3 regions of the Shewanella sp. MSW genome follow, and region 1 is predicted to be linked to each of the others. Evidence: predicted binding sites of a transcription regulator. Region 1 holds the regulator's gene; each other region holds the start of a gene.

Region 1 (6,611 bases):
GCGCAGGCGCTCAAGGTGATGGACGAAAACGACATTAACGGCCTTATCGTCATCAATGGCGCCAATGAGCCGATTGGAGCACTCAATATGCTGGATATGGTCAAGGCGGGGGTTATCTGATGAGTCATCAAGGTTTTTACGGACCCATAAGCGAAGACAACTGGCAAAGAGCCGCCAAAATCAAGCTGCTTATTTGTGATGTCGACGGTGTCTTCTCCGATGGCCGTATCTATATGAGCAACAGCGGCGAAGAGCTGAAGGCCTTTCACACCCGCGATGGCTATGGAGTGCGCTCGCTGCTGTCCTGCGGCATTCAGGTGGCGGTGATCACCGGCCGCAAGTCCCAGATAGTCGAAAACCGCATGACGGCCCTGGGGGTAGACAAGATTTATCAAGGCATAGACAACAAGCTTGAGCCCTATGAGGCGCTGCTTAAACATTATGACCTCAAGCCTGAACAAGTGGCCTATATAGGTGACGACATTGTCGACCTGCCGGTGATGAAGCAAGTTGGACTGGCGGTTTGCGTGGCCGATGGCCATCCTTGGGTAAGGCAGCACTGCCACATGATCACCCAGATTACCGGCGGCCATGGTGCGCTGCGGGAGCTGGCGGATCTTATCCTGCTCAGTCAGGACAAATTTGAAAATGCCCACGGAATGAGTATATGAATAGGGTCACTCTGGCCATTATTTTGTTTTTCTCCACTGCACTTATCCTTTACTGGCAGGTGCAGAACAAGCGCAACGCCCAACAGAGCGAGGCGCCGGTGGATGTTGTGCGGCCGGACTTTGTCGCCGATGACCTGCGCTCAGTCAACTTTGACGAGCAGGGCAATGTCGCCAGCAGGGTCGCGGCGGCACACATGGAACACTATGAAGCCAATGAGAAGACCTTCTTCAACCAACCGGTTTATCTGGTCTATCCGGACAAGGGCGAAGCGCAGTGGCGCCTGTCTGCCAACGAGGGCAGGCTCAATCGCAAGAGTAACCGAGTGGTACTTGAAAATAATGTTATCATCGACGCCATTAGCCCCAATGAACCGATCCAGAGCCTGAAAACCAGTTATGTGGAGCTGGATCTGGACACCATGATCATGACCTCAGATCGCGAGATCCTGATCGAAGGCAGAGACTTTAATATCAAGGGATCCGGCCTGTATGCCGATCTCAACGCTCAGCAAGTAAAGCTGACCAGTCAGGTGAAAGGAACCTATGAAACCAAGTAAGCTTTTTATCGGTGCCCTCTTGTGCATCACAAGCCTGTCGGCGGTGGCCATTGAAGAAGATCTGCTGCAAAAAGTCGAGATCAGCGCCGCCAATCAGTTTGCCGATATCAAAAACAAGCGCGTGGTATACGGCGGGCCTGTCACAGTCACCCAGGGCAGTTTGAAGCTGCTGGCCGATGAACTCACGGCTTACACTGAGGACAAGAGTGGCGAGCGGATCCTGGTGGCCAAGGGCTCACCTGCCACCTATACCCAGAAGCTGGAAGATGGCCGTCAGGCCAGTGCCAAGGCCAAAGAGATCCACTACAACATAGACAGCCGCATCATGACCTTGATAGGTCAAGCCAAAGTGGAACAGGACGGCAGCGAAGTAACCGCCGAGAAGATAGTCTACGACATCAACAAGCAGCAGCTGGAAGCGGAAAGCAGCGGCAAAGGCCAAGATAGGGTAACCACTGTTATCCAGCCGGAAAACTATCAGGATCTCAATAAGAAAGAACAGCAGCAGGAGCCGCAATGACCAGCACCCTGACGGCACAAAACCTGGCAAAGAGTTACAAGAAGCGCAACGTAGTCAAAGATGTCAGCCTATCGGTCAATACCGGCCAGATCGTGGGGCTGCTGGGCCCCAACGGGGCGGGCAAGACGACTACCTTCTATATGGTGGTTGGCCTGGTGCAGAGTGACAAGGGCCGTATTTTCATTGACGACGACGAGCTGACCTTGGATCCCATGCACCTGCGTGCCCGTAAAGGCATAGGCTATCTGCCACAGGAAGCCAGTATTTTCCGCAAGCTGTCGGTACATGACAACATCATGGCCGTACTGCAAACCCGCAAAGAGCTCAACAGCGACGAGCGCGAGGAACAACTCGAACAGTTGCTGGAAGAATTCCACATTACCCACATACGTGACAGCCTGGGGATGTCCCTCTCCGGCGGTGAACGCCGCCGGGTGGAAATCGCCCGGGCATTGGCCGCCAATCCACAGTTCATTCTGCTGGATGAGCCGTTCGCCGGTGTGGATCCCATCTCAGTTATCGATATCAAGAAAATCATCGAACAGCTTAAGTCCCGCGGTTTGGGGGTGCTGATCACAGACCACAATGTTCGCGAAACGCTCGACGTTTGTGAGCGAGCCTACATTGTCAGCCATGGGCAGTTGATTGCCGAAGGCACACCCGCTGAAATCTTGGACAACCAGCAAGTGCGTGCTGTGTACTTAGGCGAACAATTCAGGCTATAGTTAGGATCATGTCATCCGGCGGCAATTCCGGGTATTATAGTTTGTTATTATTGAATTTTTTCCTTGAAAAATAACGAGTAGGGATTAGCGGTATAATGAAAGCGTCACTCCAGCTCAAATTGGGTCAACAGTTGACCATGACACCTCAGTTGCAGCAGGCAATTCGCCTGCTGCAACTGTCGTCCCTTGAGCTGCAGCAGGAAATCCAGGAAGCCTTGGAAGCCAACCCTCTGTTGGAGATGGCCGAGGACAACCAGGATGACGCTATCGACGACAACCACAAGGAAAACGACGCCGGCGAATTGAGCGTCAAGCAGGAAGATGGTTCCACGGTAGAAACCTCAGAGGCATTGAACAATGAGTCTATGCCGGATGAATTGCCTATGGATACCACCTGGGATGAAGTCTTTACCGCCGCCAGCGCCTCAGGGCCGGCTATGGGCCGTGAAGATGATATGCCCTTCCAGGGAGAAACCAGCGAAGGTCTCTATGAACACCTGGAATGGCAAAAAAACCTGACCCCGTTTTCCGATACCGACGACGCCATTGCCACCGCCATCATAGATGCCATCGACGAGCAGGGCTATCTAACCCAGAGCACTGAGGAGATCCTCGAAGCCATGGGCAACCCTGAGATTGAGCTCGATGAAGTCGAGGCGGTACTCAAGCGGATCCAGCACTTCGATCCCATCGGCATCGCCTCCAGAGATCTGCGCGAATGCCTGCTGATCCAATTGCAACAGTTCAACGCCGACACCCCGCATCTGGCCGACGCCCGCTTGTTGATTGACGAACATCTGGATCTCATCGCTACCCGCGACTTTCGCACCCTGATGCGTAAGACCAAGCTCAAGGAAGATCAACTGCGTGACGCCATCAACCTTATTCAGAGCCTCAATCCCCGCCCCGGTTTGCTGGTGCAGCCGATGGACGAGGAATATGTGATCCCGGATGTCAGCGTCTGGAAGAAGAGCGGCCGCTGGGTAGTGGAGCTCAATCCGGACTGTATGCCCAAACTCGGGATCAACCAACAGTATGCTGCCATGGCCCGTAGCGCCCGCAGCCAATCAGACAGCCAGTTTATTCGTGGTCATCTTCAGGAAGCCAAATGGTTTATCAAGAGCCTGGAGAGCCGCAACGATACCCTGCTCAAGGTGGCCAACTGCATAGTGCAGTTCCAGCAGGGATTTTTTGAATATGGTGAAGAGGCCATGAAACCCATGGTACTCAACGATATTGCCGAGGCGGTCGAGATGCATGAATCGACCATCTCCAGGGTCACCACTCAAAAGTATATGCATACCCCGAGGGGAATATTTGAATTGAAGTACTTCTTCTCCAGCCATGTCGGTACCGAAGATGGCGGAGAATGCTCTTCCACGGCGATCAGGGCTTTTATCAAGAAGCTCGTGGCAGCGGAAAACCAGAAGAAACCTTTGAGCGACAGCAAGATGGCACAACTTCTGGCAGAACAGGGAATCAACGTTGCAAGACGCACCATAGCCAAGTATCGCGAGGCTATGATGATACCACCGTCGAACCAGCGTAAGAGTTTATAAATCCACAGTTGGAAATTGGAGGAATCTTTCTATGCAAATCAACCTGACAGGACATCATATCGAGATCACCGACTCACTGCGTGACTATGTGGAAAGTAAGTTTTCGAAACTTGAACGCCATTTCGAACAGATCAATAATGTGCACGTTGTGCTCAATGTACAAAAACTGCAACAGATTGCCGAAGCCAAGATCAACCTCACAGGCGGCGAAGTCTATGCAACTTCTGAACATGCCGACATGTATGCCGCCATCGACGTTCTGATTGATAAATTGGATCGTCAGGTCATTAAACACAAAGAAAAGCTGACAAAACACTAACGATGGAACTGAGTACCATCCTGCGGCCGGAGTGCACTACCTGTGCCACTCCGGGCAGTAAGAAAAAGGTACTGGAGCTAATTAGCGATCTCGCCAGCGCCCAGTACCCCACCCTTTCCTCTCAAGCGATTTTTGAAAGCCTTTTGGCCCGCGAAAAGATGGGGAGCACAGGTATAGGTAATGGTATTGCGATTCCGCATGGCCGGCTGCCTGATATCACAGAGCCGATTGCCGTGCTGGTCAAATGCGAAGAGCCTATCGCCTTCGATGCCATAGACAACCAACCGGTGGACATACTGTTCGCCCTTCTGGTTCCCGCAGATCAATGCCAACAACATCTGAGTACCCTGTCTGCCATGGCTGAAAAGCTCAGCGACAAAGCAATACTCAAGCAGTTGCGTAAATCCCGCGATGAAACAGAACTCTATCAGGTGATCACAGGATGAAACTCGCTATAGTCTCAGGCCGCTCCGGTTCCGGAAAATCCGTTGCCCTCAGGGTACTGGAAGACCTGGGTTACTACTGTGTGGATAATCTGCCCCTGCCCATGATAGGCAGCCTGCTGGAAAACCTCCGAGGCAGCAATGATCTGGTCGCCATCAGCATAGATGTGCGCAACATGCCGGATCAGGAAAAAGTGCTGGAAAAACAGTTGGCAGCACTGCCGGAAAACACCCAACTGACCAGCTTCTTCCTCAACGCTTCCGATAAAGTACTCCTTAAACGCTACAGCGAAACCCGCAGATTACACCCCCTATCCAAGAGCACTGTCTCGCTGCAAGATGCCATCAAGCACGAAGGTAAGTTGCTGGAGCCTATGTCGAAACTGGTGGATCACTACATAGATACCTCGGCACTGAATATCTATGAACTCAGTGACAAAGTGCGAGAAATTCTGCTGGGCAGCGTCGACAAAGAGTTGGTGATCAACTTCGAATCGTTCGGCTTCAAGCACGGCATGCCCCAGGAAGCCGACTTCATGTTTGATGTGCGCTTTCTGCCCAACCCTCACTGGGAGCCGGCGCTCAGGCCACTGACCGGGCTGGATGAAGCTGTGCAGGAGTTTCTCAGCCGCCAGCCACTGGTGAACAAGTTTATCTGGCAGATAGAAAATCTATTGGAAACTTGGCTGCCGCACCTGGAACGCAACAACCGCAGTTACCTCACCATAGCCATAGGCTGCACCGGCGGCCAGCATAGATCTGTCTATGTCGCTGAGCAGCTCGCCAAGCGTTTTGGCAACAGCAAACACAAGGTACAGGCCCGTCACCGGGAGCTGAGTAATGGCAAAGGTTGAACGGGAAGTCACCATAGTCAATAAGCTGGGCCTGCATGCCCGCGCCGCCACTAAGCTGGCGGTGCTGGCCAGCGAGTTCGAAGCCGATATCACCCTGATCCAAGGCGAGAAAAAAGCCTCGGCCGCCAGTGTGCTTGGGCTCTTGATGCTGGAAACCGGCCAAGGCAAGAGTATTCGCCTCATCGCCGAAGGCCCGGATGCCGAACCCGCGATGGACGCTATCTGCGCCCTGATCAACGCCCGTTTCGACGAAGCCAGCTAAAGCCTTAGCGCTGCACTCTTTGTTTCTATAACACCCCAGTCTTGAGGTAACATATCCTCGCTTTGCATCACAGGGGGAACTGCATGCCAATAGAAGCGCTCGACCAAGAGCTGACAGAACAACGTCTTACTCAACTAAACCAAGCTCTTAGCAGTGGTATGTTCGTGCATGTGCGCGACATGCTGCAGCGAATGACGGCTTCGGATATCGCCTTTATTCTCGAATCTTCACCGCCGCGTACCCGTCAGGTACTCTGGCAACTGGTGGATCAGGAGCAGAGCGGCGAGATCCTCGAAGAGCTGGGTGAGGATATGAAAGACCAGCTGATCAGCCTTATGAGTCCTGAGCGTTTGGCGCGGGCGACCGCGGGTATGGATACCGATGACCTGGCCTATGTGCTGCGAAGCCTTCCCGATACCCTCTACAAGCAGGTACTGCACTCCATGAGTGCCCAGGACAGGGCCAGGGTCGAACAGGCGCTCTCTTATCCGGAAGACAGCGCCGGTAGTCTGATGAACACAGATACCGTGACCCTGAGGCCTGACGTCAATGTCGATGTGGTGCTGCGTTATCTGCGCCAAAGGGGCGAGCTGCCCGAAGCCACAGATACCCTCTACGTGGTAGATAGACGCGATATTTTGCTCGGTGGCGTCAAGCTCTCCAGCCTGCTAACCTGTAATCCCACCGCCGGGATCCGCAGC
Region 2 (6,611 bases), on a different contig from region 1:
TACAAAATATAAGTGTAAAAAGAGGTGATGAGTATGAACGTGAATCGACGTCAGGCAATGGGCCAGATAGTAGGTTTGGTTGGAGTAGCCGCCGGGAGCTCGCTGATTGCGACCACAACCATGGCAGCAGAGTCTTGTTCCGGAGATACCAGCATAGGGATCGGCAGTGAAGGGGGCGGAGAACTGGGCACCAAGCTACTGACCTACGTGAAATTGGACCCGATGGAAGTCGCCAAACTGGCCTATGAAGGTTATGGCCGCGGTGGTTGTATGTACGGTGTGTTTGATGCCCTGGTGAAGGCTTTGGCGGCCAAGGGGCATGAGGATGCCTGTAAATTCGCTGCTATCCCTACCAACCTGGCAGCCTATGGTGGCGGCGGTATCGCAGGTTGGGGAACCCTGTGTGGCTGCTTGAATGCGGCGGCTATGGCGGTCAACGTTCTGGGTGGGGTCAACCGCACTGCGGTGATCCGCTCCGTGTATCGCTACTATGAACACACAGCCATGCCGAGAAATGATGAAGCCTTCCTCAAGGCGATTGGCGCACCGACCCGTACAGACAACGCCGGTGAGCTATTGACCGCAGATAAGATAGGCCAGTCGGTTGCCAATTCTATTCTTTGCCATACCTCGGTGACCCACTGGTCGAAAGCGAGCAAGTACGGCTCCAGTCATCAGGCGAAACTGGAGCGCTGCGCTCAGCTGACGGCCGAGATTGCCTATGTCACCACTGACTTCCTCAATAAGTCGCTGGACAATGCCCTGGACGCTGAAATGGTGGCAGAGGGCAATGCCGAGTGTAGCGGTTGTCACAGCAGCACCAAACGTGAGCCGGATACCTACATAGGGGCCGATGTTAATTCACAGATGGAATGTCAGAGCTGCCACAGCGCCCATGATATTGGCGCCGGTTTGACCGGGGTTCATGAAGGTGCGTCCTGCAGCGATTGTCACTAGGAGGCTGTTATGAAACATAAGAGTTTGATAGTGGCGTCTTTGCTGTTGTGCTTGGGTGGTTGTGATTGGTTGGACGATGATGATGACCCTGTGGTTCCGCCTACGCCGGAGCCGGGGCAGTCTGTGTCCATCAATGAAGCCGAAAGCCTCAAGGTAGCACTGAGCGCCGTGGATCCTCAAAGCCAGGCGTTGACCTTTAGTCTGACCACGGCGGAAGGTAAACCTGTCAAGGATGCTGGCAGCAACTATGTGGTGATGTATCTCAAGATGCCGGCTGAGCAGGTATCAGCCTTCTCCATGCCTTGGCACAAGGGCGCACGTTTCGAATGCAGTGAAACCGTCGACACCTGTGCTGGCACCATGGAAGCGCTGGAGACTGAAGGCCAATATCGCTTTACGCCAGAAGGGCTTGAGGAGCTGAACCAGACAGAGGGTGAACTCAAGTTGGCGGTGATCCTCACCGGAGCCAAGGCCCAGAGTGCGCCTGAACTTATCAGCGCTCCCTGAATGATTTGAGTTTCAGAGCCTTAAAATAGTAGCGCCCCAGGATTGCTCCCGGGGCGCTTTTTTTATTATCCGATGGCTTGACTCATCGGTTGATTGCAGGGCAATTAGAGGCTGTAGTACAGCTCAAATTCGACAGGGTGAGTGGTACGGCTGACACGCTCGGCCTCGGCTTGTTTCAGCTTGAGGTAAGAGTCGATAAAGTCATCGCTGAACACACCGCCGCGGGTCAGGAACTCACGGTCTGCATCCAGAGCCGCCAGGGCGACTTCCAGAGATTCGGCCACAGTCGGGATTTCCGCTGCTTCTTCGGCCGGTAGATCGTACAGATCCTTGTCCATGGCATCACCAGGGTGGATCTTGTTCTGGATACCGTCCAGACCGGCCATCAGCAGTGCTGCAAAGGCCAGGTAAGGGTTGGCCATAGGATCCGGGAAGCGGGTCTCGATACGGCGAGCCTTAGGGCTAGGTACCACAGGGATACGGATAGAAGCGGAGCGGTTGCGGGCAGAATATGCCAGCATCACAGGGGCTTCAAAGTGTGGCACCAAACGCTTGTAGGAGTTGGTGCTTGGGTTGGTGAAGGCGTTCAGGGCACGGGCGTGCTTGATGATACCGCCGATATAGTACAGGGCAGTTTCAGACAGGCCGCCGTACTTGTCACCGGCAAACAGGTTAGTACCGTCTTTAGAGAGTGACTGGTGAACGTGCATGCCGCTGCCGTTGTCGCCGACAATCGGCTTAGGCATAAAGGTCGCAGTCTTGCCGTAGGCGTGAGCCATATTGTGGATCACATACTTAAGCTCTTGAATTTCATCGGCTTTCTTTGTGAGTGTGTTGAAGCGCGTGGCGATCTCATTCTGACCCGCGGTAGCCACTTCATGGTGGTGGGCTTCCACAATTTGACCCATCTCTTCCAGCACCAGACACATGGCGCTACGCAGATCCTGTGAAGAGTCTACTGGTGCTACCGGGAAGTAACCGCCCTTAACGAATGGACGGTGGCCTGTGTTGCCGTCTTCATAGCTGGTGCCTGAGTTCCATGCCGCTTCTTTGGCATCTATCTTGACGAAGGTGCCGCTCATGTCGGTACCGAAACGCACGTCATCGAACAGGAAAAATTCTGGCTCAGGGCCGATCAGCACAGTGTCGGCGATGCCGGTAGAACGCAAGTATTCTTCGGCTTTCTTGGCGATGGAGCGAGGGTCACGCTCATACCCCTGCATAGTGCCGGGTTCGAGAATATCGCAGCGGATCAGTGCTGTGGTTTCTTCGGTAAATGGGTCCAGTACAAAGCTGTCTGGATCTGGCATCAGTACCATGTCAGATTCGTTGATCCCTTTCCAACCACCGATGGATGAACCATCAAACATCTTGCCCTCTTCAAAGAAATCAGCATCTACCTGATGAGTCGGGATAGATACATGCTGTTCCTTACCTTTGGTATCGGTAAAGCGTAAATCAACAAACTTAACTTCCAACTCTTGCAGCTGTTGTAAAACTGATTCGACTGACATTATCAAGCCTCCGGTAGGGTAAAGGGGGTGCCCTTTGTCAACTCTTAGTATTTAGCGTCTGGCGCCTTGTTGGTTTCTATTAAGCCAAACTCATGCCAAGATGCTAAGATATTGAAAATAAAGGGAGTGGTAAAATCGAGGGCTGGCGAGACAAGCGGGTTTGCACTATAATGGTGCGTACTGTGTTCCAAAAAGGTGCGCTCACCATAATGGTGCGTGCGCTTATTCAGTAGGATATTCATAGGTGTTTAAAAAATAATCCTGTGCGATAGCCCCTCGCTAGAGTAGAATGGCACGCTTTTTAAAGCAACCATCCGGGGAAATAGTGTTCCCCAGCATGATGCTAGCCCAGGTTTTATAAGGCCTGGAAGGCAATCGCTAAGCAGTCATAAAGCGGTTGTACCATTCAATTTATATTGCTGCATCCCACAGAACAGAGATCGTAAGAGGCAAAACTGTGTTAGAGAATTTACGTAACATCGCCATCATAGCGCACGTTGACCATGGTAAGACTACCCTGGTAGACAAGCTGTTGGCACAGTCAGGAACCCTGGCAACCCGCGGAGAAGCCACCGAGCGGGTGATGGACTCCAACGATCTGGAGAAAGAACGTGGGATCACTATTCTGGCGAAGAACACCGCCATTAAGTGGAACGACTACCGCATTAATATAGTAGACACCCCTGGACACGCCGACTTCGGTGGTGAAGTAGAGCGGGTTCTGTCTATGGTTGACTCTGTACTGCTGCTGGTTGATGCGCAGGATGGTCCAATGCCACAGACACGCTTCGTGACCAAGAAAGCATTTGCCCAAGGCCTTAAGCCTATTGTGGTTATCAACAAGATTGACCGTCCGGGTGCCCGCCCTGATTGGGTTATCGATCAGGTATTTGACCTGTTCGACAACCTGGGTGCTACCGACGAACAGTTGGACTTCCCTATTGTGTATGCTTCTGCTCTGAACGGTTTTGCCAGCTTGGATCCCGATGAAGCCAGTGAAGATATGACACCGCTGTTCCAGACTATCGTTGAAAAAGTATCTCCTCCGGATGCCGATGCCGATGGTCCATTCCAGATGCAGATCTCTCAGCTGGACTACAACAGCTATGTAGGGGTTATCGGTGTGGGTCGTATCAAGCGCGGTAGCGTCAAGACCAACCAGCAGGTCACTATTGTTGGTGCCGACGGTAAAACCCGTAACGGCAAAGTCGGCCAGGTTCTGGGCTATATGGGCCTGGATCGCCACGAAGTGGACAGCGCCAATGCCGGTGATATCGTTGCCATCACAGGCCTGGGCGAGCTGAAGATTTCCGACACCATCTGTGCCGTCGGTCATGCCGAAGCATTGCCACCTCTGTCTGTTGATGAACCAACCATGACTATGACCTTCCAGGTCAACACCTCTCCTTTCGCAGGTAAAGAAGGTAAGTACGTGACTTCACGTAACATCCTTGAGCGTCTGCAACAGGAGCTGGTACACAACGTGGCCCTGCGTGTTGAAGAAACCGAGAGTCCGGATCGTTTCCGCGTATCCGGCCGTGGTGAACTGCACCTGTCTATCCTGATCGAAAACATGCGTCGTGAAGGTTATGAGCTGGCGGTTTCCCGTCCTGAAGTGATCATCAAAGAGATCGACGGCGAGAAGTGCGAACCATACGAGCAACTGACCGTGGATGTGGAAGAAGAGCATCAGGGTGGCGTTATCGAGAAGCTGGGTACCCGTAAGGCCGACATGCGCGACATGCAGCCAGATGGCAAGGGTCGCGTACGTATCGATTTCATGATCCCAAGCCGCGGCTTGATCGGTTTCCAGACTGAGTTTATGACAGCCACTTCGGGTACAGGTCTGCTGTATCATACCTTCGACCATTACGGTCCATACAAGGGTGGCGATATCGGCCAGCGTACCAACGGAGTATTGATCTCCAATGCGACCGGTAAGGCACTGACCTTTGCTCTGTTTGGTCTGCAGGATCGCGGTCGTCTGATGATTGGTCATGCCGCTGAGGTTTATGAAGGCCAGGTGATAGGTATTCACAGCCGCTCCAACGACCTGACAGTAAACTGCCTCAAGGGCAAGCAGTTGACCAACATGCGTGCTTCAGGTACTGACGAAGCTCAGGTACTGACTCCGCATATCCAGATGTCTCTGGAGCAAGCGCTGGAATTCATCGATGATGATGAACTGGTGGAAGTAACGCCTAAGAGCATTCGGATCCGTAAGCGTCATCTGACTGAAAACGACCGCAAGCGCGCCAGCCGCGGTTGATTGTGGTTGCGTTTGAGGTGATAGCCTCACAGTGAATAAAAAGCCCCGCTAAGCTAGCTTAGCGGGGCTTTTGTTTCTCAAGATTAATCCTCTATTTGTCCCCTGCGATATTGCTGCTGCCATTGCTTGGGGGACAATCCCGTCCAAGTTTTAAAATGACGACTAAAAACAGCGATCTCGGCATAACCTAATTGCAGTGCCAGTTCGGTAATGGTTTGGGTGCCATAACTGAGTTGCTGTTTAGCGATATTTTGTCTGACTTCTTGCAGCAATTGACGATAGCTAAGCCCAGTCTCTTTGAGTCTTGCCTGTAACGTGCGCTCGTGTACCCCCAGCGCAGTTGATACCCTTTCAATACAACACTCTCCGGTTGGAAGTAATCGGTGAATTAAGTCTCTTGCCTGATCGGCCAGATTATCGGGATAGCGGCTCTGTAAATATTGCAGATGTGACTGAAAATGGCGGTTGAGTGCTCCCTCATCGTGATAGTTACGTCCGGTTAATTGTGTAGTTTTAAGTACTACGCCATCAAAGGATTCACGAAAGCGCACTAAGTGGGCAAAGTGCTGGGGTTCAAGTTCGCTGGGCTTACTTTGACACAAATGTAAGGGGATAGTGTTGATGTTGATATTCAGCAGGCTTGAAACAAACATTGCCAGTTGTGCCACGCTCAGTTGCATCAATTGTTCAATGCCACGGCAGTGAACATTAATTGATAAGACAAGGCGTACCATATCTCCCTGTGGTTGCAGTTGTAGCGAGATACCTGAGGCGTGCAGGTACAGATAGTCATTCATCTTTTCAAGAGCATCGGCCACGGTTGCTGTGCGGGAAATCAACATAGGTAAGTCACCGAGCACATGTAAGGTTTGCCGTTTGGCAAGCATAAGTCCGAACAGCGGCTGTTTACAGCCTAGGGCGGCGATTTCCAATAACTCGGCTAGTCGTGGATAGGCGATATAGATATTGGGATCGCGAAACTGTGCCTGACGTAATCCTGCTTGATGGATCATTTCTATGGGGTTTTCACCCAACTCCAGGACCAGTTGCTCAAATTGGGCAGCTGCACCGCTACGGACTAGGTACATGGGGCGTTGAGTTCTCTTTGGTATAAGAATCGCAATATATCAAATTTCATTCGTAATAAGTCAAGAAGATGTGCAATTAATCATCTAAATTACTATTACCTTAATAATGAAATTAATAAATATAAAAAGAGGACATCTATGCGTTTACTGAATAAAACCGCAGTGGTGACGGGGGCTGCAGGAGGCATAGGGCAAGCAATTGTCCGTAAAATACTCGCCGAGGGAGGGAGAGTCGTTGCCGCCGATTTGTCAGTTGATTCGCTCAAGGTCTTTAAC
Region 3 (6,611 bases), on a different contig from region 1:
AGCCACCTGCCCTTGTTGATTGATCCCCATGAATCTGTGACTGCTGGCCGCCGACTTGAGGGCGTTAATGGCCACCCCCAGATTGCCATCCGTACCGTTTTTAAATCCTACCGGCATGGAAAGCCCGGAGGCCATCTCCCTGTGGGTTTGTGACTCTGTGGTTCTGGCGCCTATGGCTGACCAGGTCACCAGCTCGGAAATATATTGCGGACTGATGGGATCCAGCGCTTCAGTGGCAACCGGCAACTCGAGTTCGGCCAGAAACAGCATCAACTCCCGCGCCATCCGCAACCCTTTTTCAATATTGAAGGACTCATCCATATCGGGATCATTGATCATCCCTTTCCAGCCCACAGTCGTTCGGGGCTTTTCAAAATAGACCCGCATCAGGATAAAAAACTGATCCTTGAGCTCGTCATGGAGCTTTTTCAGTTTCAGGGCATATTCCTTGGCCGACTCAATATCGTGAATAGAGCAAGGGCCGGTAACGACCAACACCCGGTTGTCACGCTTGTGAACTATGTCAGAAACCGTCTTGCGAGCGCTGAGAATATAGCGATAGCCGTGATCAGAAAGTGGCAACTGCTGCTTGAGTTCTTCGGGAGTGATGAGGACTTGTTCGGCACTGATGTGCACATTCTCTATGTTACTGGACTGCATTCTGATCACCTGAAATTATTTTGTGCGGCATACCTGAACGCATCACTGTAGCGGTACACCATTACGGCATTACACTATGCCGAGACTGAAGCGGGAGATCAAGGGCGAAATCGGAAAAATTTTCATCTTTATTGCAAAGGAAACAGCAAACGGTTTCAGTTTGTGTTCTGTCTAGGTTTAAATGCCAAGCTTGGCTCCTTGTGGTAACCAACAAAATCGCCAAATCATCAAGCCATGAGAATGACAAAAAGTAAAAATCCACCTTGCTTGGAGGTTTCTTTATCCTGTGTTTGTTGTACCTTCTCGCCAAAGAGAGGCCAGATAAACAAATGCTATTCTCACAAAGCAGAGAAGTCATCGCTCTATCCAGGTTTCAAACAGTACAAAAGACAGTGTAAATGGCATGTCACTCAGCGGAAAGAACAGCAGGTAAGTGTCTGGATTATTGGTGACGATTCAATGCTGAACTTTAATCCACTTACTTCAGCCATTGCAGGTACATCTATTCGATTCCAGTTCGTCAGATCCGTGAGCTATTTTCCATATTACTCCTTTCCCACCTCAAGATGCGCTCCCTCGCCGTACAGCCAATGGCGTCCATGACCGGGCTTAAAGAGGGCTTACAATGGCATCCTACCAACACCAACTGAACTGAACTGAACTGAACTGAACTGAAACGAGTTGGTCACTACAGCCTGACGCACAAAGAAAAGGCGCGTCCTAAGACGCGCCCTATTTACTGCTGTCAGCCATCCCGCTGAGTTGTGCTCCCTGCACCTTCCATGCGTATGAATTTCTTCCTGTGGACACCTTGTCTCAGTGATGACAGCTTCCAAGCCATCTTTTCATCCCTGCTTACAACCATCCTGGTGTCTGCTCAATTCCCTTGAGCCTCCTTGTGGCCTCCTGGCACTCATCTTCCATGTTTGCCCATCCACGAGCGGTGTCGTCCATGAGTTGGGTTTTCCCTTAACCCAAAGGCTGGCATCCCTGAGCCTGTCCTCTACTTCATCCTGAACACTTTCCTTCGCAGACCTTCCTGTCTCAAATGGCCTTTCCTGGCGCGGCAATTTCCTTATTACCGGAAAAAATCTCCTGTGGATCCATCCTGGTGTCTGCTTTCCCTGCGAGCCGTTTCCTTGGCTTTAACTTCCCTGCAATGGTTTCAAGACGTCCTGTCTTGATTGTCATCCATGATTAAAATCCATTTATCAGGCTTCCTTGCAGCTCATCCTTGAATAGGCCTTTCCAAAACGTATCATCCTGACACTTGCCCTTCCTTGGCTGCCAACTTAAACTCCTTGGCGTTGCTTTCCTTGCTGCTCCCTCTTCCTTGGAAGCTCTGTCAAAGCATCCTGCCCTGACCACAACTTAAGTGTACCCAAAGACCCCTCTTTGAGATGGTCGATTTTAGAACAGGCTGGGAACAACAAATATTCAGCAGTCACTAATACAAGTCTAATCTCTTGTTTATTAACAATATTTAATTATTCACCAGTAAGAACAGTCAATAAGGCTTATGTTTATCGCACAGCTTTGTGAGACATGTCTCACATTAGTACTGGTAAATAACCAAAAACACTCAGAAACGACGTTTGCCACTGACAAACTGGGCCAACATGACCCAGTCAGCCATCAAGCTATAGACTGGGTATTGAAAGGTCGCCGGCTTATTGTGTTCAAAACCAAAGTGACCAATCCAGGCAAAGCCATAACCCACCACAGGCAGAGCCAAAAGCCATACAAATTGTCCACTAAGCAAGCTGAATAACAGAATAAGTAATACCAGGGTCGAACCTAAATAATGCAAACCTCGGCATACGGGATCGGAATGCTGCGACAGGTAGAAAGGATAAAACTCAGCAAAACTCTTGTACTTTTGCTCCATGCTTAACTCCTGTTATTGGTAGACGTCATCATCAGTGTGACTGTGGTAAAAGAGCAATTCTCCTGTTAACAACCCTATATTGAGCTCAACCACAGGTACAAAGCCTTGCTCTCGAAACAGATGAGAATGACCATCCTCGGTCACAAAGACCCCAACTCCTTCCAGCTCCGGCTGCTCATCACACCAACCCAATACCGCCTGGACGAGCAACTTGCCATACCCCTTGTGTTGCTCGGTTAACGCTACTGCGATAAATTGAATAACGCCGTACTCTGTCGCCGGCAGGTGCTCCAGAATTGAATTTTCCTTCTGCATCAACTTCTGCGTCGCCTGCCAGCCCGTCCCCAGCAGCATTTTCAAACGCCAATGCCAATAGCGCCCTTCGCCTTGGGGAAGTGATGAGGTAACCACGCAGGCAACCCCAATCAAGCGCTCAGCGTCGAACAAACCAATAAGGGGTTGCTCCTGTTGCCAAAGTTCATTGAGCTCTTCACGAATTGCGGCCCTGAGCTTTTGTTCATATTCGGCGGCATTGGCAGCCGGCAAGGTCTGCAGAAAAAACGCATCATCGTGATAGGCGTTATAAAGAATTGATGCGGCCAAGCGTAAATCTTCTGCCGTCAGGTAAACGGCACGCAGGGAATCAGGAGTCTGAGCTTCCATTTGTTGTTGTCCTTGTCAGCCAAAAGGGCACTTTCCAATTTAACAATATTGGATCAGAGTACAACATCTTGCTTACCAACTATCACCACTGTTTCTGCCGGCAGCGTATCTATTCAAATTATAGATGGGATTAACTAAGCTCTTGACCTACAACCTTGCATCCAAGCCTTTAGGCGCTCCTGGTGCACAAGCAATTTAAAGAAATGGATCTGCTGTTCAATTGATATAAGCTAAGGAAGCGATAATACTTACTTTTTTTATGAAGGCTTGTTCGCCCATCACTCATCACCTTGGCAATATGCCGGGATTTCAGGAGGTCAGAATATGGATACCACCCACACAGACTTGGCCCATTTGTTTGAGCAATTGGGACTCCCCAGCGGCAGCAAGGCGATAGAAGGCTTTATCGACGCACATTCTATCCCCGAGGGAGTCAAACTGGTGGATGCACCATTCTGGAATGATGCACAACGCACTTTTTTAACAGAGGCTCTGGCCGAGGACGCCCAATGGTCAGATACCATAGATCATTTGGACGCCCAGCTCAGGCGTTGATTGAAATGAGTTTGAATTACAGCTGCGCGTAAGCCTTATCGCCCCAGCCTATCAGCTGTTGATCGCGAAACACCAAGGGGGTGCACTCATCCTTGGTGGTCTTACCATCACTGTGTCTGTGGCGGGTACGATAAAAGAGCACCTGTACTTGCTGATCATTGGAGAGAAAGGCTTCATTAAAGTCGGCCTGCCCCATGAGCTGCTGCACCTGTTGCTGATCCATCCCCAGGTTCAACTTGGCCAGTTGTTGCTGATTTTGCTGTTGTTGTAATTGCCAGGATTCCTTTTCATCCCAGTTGGCTTCGTGATCGCCGACATTGACCACACAAGCACTAAGCCCTAAGCTTGCAATCCCCACTAGTGGCAGTAATAACTTATTCATTGTCACTCCTTGTTATATTTATCAAATGTTGACTTTTGTTAAGCAAATGCAGCAAACGCAATGCAACATGTGGGCCAATAAATAATTCAATAAATATCAAAAAGATAAAAACAAACGCCAGCTGCACTATGTAGCTATTGGCGAAAATGTGAGGTTTTTTACCAAGATGTCCACTCCACTGGAACAGGTCATGGCCGCAGCTGCGGCAGTAGCCCAAAGCGGCCATACTCCCTCTCTGGCATTGATTAAGGCAAGACTCGGCAATAAGTTACCAATGCCCGTGCTGGTTGAAGGACTGCTGCGCTTCAAGTCCCTGCCTGAGAGTGAACGGGAAAAACTGTCTCAAAGCCAACCTCAACAGGATGAAACTGCACCACAGCAAGCAGTGCCCACAGTAGAAGTTCTTCAGCAGGAAATCAGCTGGCTACGCCAGGAACAACAACAACTGAAACAAGAATTCGCGGACTTGCAACAAAGGCTCGCCAAGCTTGAGGAGCAGCAATAATGTTTGTCTGCGAACTCAGGTTTGAATGCTTTGCCAACACCACGATCAGTGCCGCAGAAAAAGCCATCAACACCCTGCTTGAAGCCTGGCGAGCCAATGGTCAGGTATTGGGGCGGGAATTTGCGGTGGCCTTTAGAGACGGGGAGTTCAGAGTCAGGCTGCTGCTGCCGGAAGAAACCAGTCTGGCCAACAGGCATAACAGTCCCTGGGCCAAACAGGCGTTGCAACTGTTAACCGAGGCCAAATTGCTGGCCCCCAAGGAAAAGCTCATAGGTCAGGATATCAATTCCGAGGTCAGCACCCTGGAGCCCCCAAGTTGGCAGCTGCTTTATACCAGCTATGTGCATATGTGCTCGCCACTGCGCAGCGGCGATAACTTGCTACCCATTCCCCTCTACCGTATTCCCGCGACCTTCAACGGCGATCACAAGCGGGTGATCCGTTGGCAAACCGAGTGGCAAGCCTGTGATGAACTGCAGATGGCCGCAGCAACCAAGGCCGAATTTGCCGCCCTTGAGGAGCTTTCCTGCCCGGACAGCGATCTGTTTCGCCGCGGCTGGGATTTGCGTGGCCGTATCGAATATTTGACCAAAATTCCTACCTATTACTACCTTTACCGGGTCGGGGGAGAGAGTAAGCAAGCCGAATTAACTCGTCCCTGCCCCCGCTGCGGCAACCCGGATTGGCGCCAACCCAGCCCGTTGCTGGAGCTGTTTCATTTCCGCTGTGACAACTGCCGGATAGTCTCCAACCTCTCCTGGGATCATCAATAAACTGGGACAATCAATAGCCTAGGATCATCAATAGCAGTGTTCATCAATCAATAGTGACTGTGGCAACCCCGACTGTCAGCGTCGGGAAAACAGGTGTTGCCACATAAGCTTCATTCGCGCCCAGAGACCGGGATGGTCGACATCCGCCATGGCCGGCTCCACTGGCTCGACCGCCGGCGCCACTCTGGGGCGCAGCATAACAAGAAACTCTTCCAGGCTGTCTGCCAGCTTCTTTGAGGGAAGCTCACCCGGGACCTCACGCCAGACAGCACCGGTTTCATTATCCACGCAGATCATCTCATCACCTTGCCCCAATAGACCGATAAACCAGGTCGGTGGCTGTTTGAGCTTGCGTTTCATCATCAAATGCCCAATCAGATTCTGCTGCAGAAACTCAAAATCATCCTGACTCCAGGGCTGCAATAGTTCCCCTTCGCCGAAATCGGCTTCAAACAACAGATGCGCGGCAAAAAACTGCCCATAAAACTCGTCGATATCGGCATGCAGCGGCAACTCCAGCGCATGACTGACATTGGCAAAACTGCCTGGCTGTTCACGGCGAATAGTCTGCCACAGTAGTGGATCTTCGCCATCCTCCTGCAGCAAGCAGGGCGAGGCTTCTCCCCTGGCATAATATCTGGGGCCTTCCCCCAGACTCGACTGGTAACTTTGATGATAACGGCTGAGAAATTGCTCCAACGCCTGGGCACAAGACACTTATCGCACTTCCAAATTCAGGTATAATGGTAACCTATTTTGACACGGAAACCCGCTTGATGACACAGAATCACGACCCTTACCGGAACGCTGAAGCCTTATCTGGCCTGACACTGGGTCAGCAGACAGATTATCAAGAGCATTACGCCCCAGAGCTGTTGCAGGGAGTGCCCCGCAAACTCAACCGTGATGCAATCAACCTGAGTGCACCTCTGCCGTTTCAGGGGGCCGATATCTGGACCGGCTATGAGCTCTCCTGGCTCAATGCCAAGGGCAAGCCCATGGTAGCCATCGCCGAGTTCCAGCTGGATCTCAACAGTGAGCATTTAATTGAGTCCAAATCATTCAAGCTCTATCTGAACAGTTTCAATCAAACTCGCTTTGACAGTACTGAAGCCGTCGAGCAGACCCTGACCCAAGATCTGAGCCGCTGTGCCAATGGCGAGGTAAAAGTCAGAGTGATTGAGC

Evidence for each region. Region 1 encodes sigma-54, which starts transcription at its own class of promoters, with help from an activator protein. Its sites were predicted from a motif close to GTTGGCACGNNNNTNGNNT; they were not measured.
Region 2: a site for sigma-54 is predicted at 3,060-3,078, ahead of glnA (glutamate--ammonia ligase). Genes of this name have one in related genera too.
Region 3: a site for sigma-54 is predicted at 4,209-4,227, ahead of AYI96_RS16485 (DUF3192 domain-containing protein). Genes of this name have one in related genera too.

The regions. Positions count from the first base shown of each region.
Region 1 covers NZ_LVDR01000003.1:340,077-346,687, forward strand. The annotation lists gene AYI96_RS04715 (KpsF/GutQ family sugar-phosphate isomerase) at 1-120, shown strand, start outside; gene kdsC (3-deoxy-manno-octulosonate-8-phosphatase KdsC) at 120-671, shown strand; gene lptC (LPS export ABC transporter periplasmic protein LptC) at 668-1,228, shown strand; gene lptA (lipopolysaccharide transport periplasmic protein LptA) at 1,215-1,748, shown strand; gene lptB (LPS export ABC transporter ATP-binding protein) at 1,745-2,473, shown strand; gene AYI96_RS04740 (RNA polymerase factor sigma-54) at 2,569-4,032, shown strand; gene hpf (ribosome hibernation promoting factor) at 4,064-4,351, shown strand; gene ptsN (PTS IIA-like nitrogen regulatory protein PtsN) at 4,354-4,797, shown strand; gene rapZ (RNase adapter RapZ) at 4,794-5,648, shown strand; gene AYI96_RS04760 (HPr family phosphocarrier protein) at 5,635-5,910, shown strand; gene mgtE (magnesium transporter) at 5,994-6,611, shown strand, end outside.
Region 2 covers NZ_LVDR01000006.1:202,844-209,454, reverse strand. The annotation lists gene AYI96_RS08855 (C-GCAxxG-C-C family (seleno)protein) at 34-957, shown strand; gene AYI96_RS08850 (hypothetical protein) at 967-1,464, shown strand; gene glnA (glutamate--ammonia ligase) at 1,569-2,978, opposite strand; gene typA (translational GTPase TypA) at 3,436-5,247, shown strand; gene AYI96_RS08835 (helix-turn-helix domain-containing protein) at 5,331-6,281, opposite strand; gene AYI96_RS08830 (SDR family NAD(P)-dependent oxidoreductase) at 6,474-6,611, shown strand, end outside.
Region 3 covers NZ_LVDR01000017.1:50,720-57,330, forward strand. The annotation lists gene AYI96_RS16465 (3-deoxy-7-phosphoheptulonate synthase) at 1-660, opposite strand, end outside; gene AYI96_RS16470 (DUF962 domain-containing protein) at 2,243-2,548, opposite strand; gene AYI96_RS16475 (GNAT family N-acetyltransferase) at 2,561-3,211, opposite strand; gene AYI96_RS16480 (DUF2789 domain-containing protein) at 3,536-3,766, shown strand; gene AYI96_RS16485 (DUF3192 domain-containing protein) at 3,783-4,148, opposite strand; gene AYI96_RS16490 (hypothetical protein) at 4,315-4,653, shown strand; gene AYI96_RS16495 (Zn-ribbon-containing protein) at 4,653-5,426, shown strand; gene syd (SecY-interacting protein) at 5,502-6,143, opposite strand; gene queF (NADPH-dependent 7-cyano-7-deazaguanine reductase QueF) at 6,203-6,611, shown strand, end outside.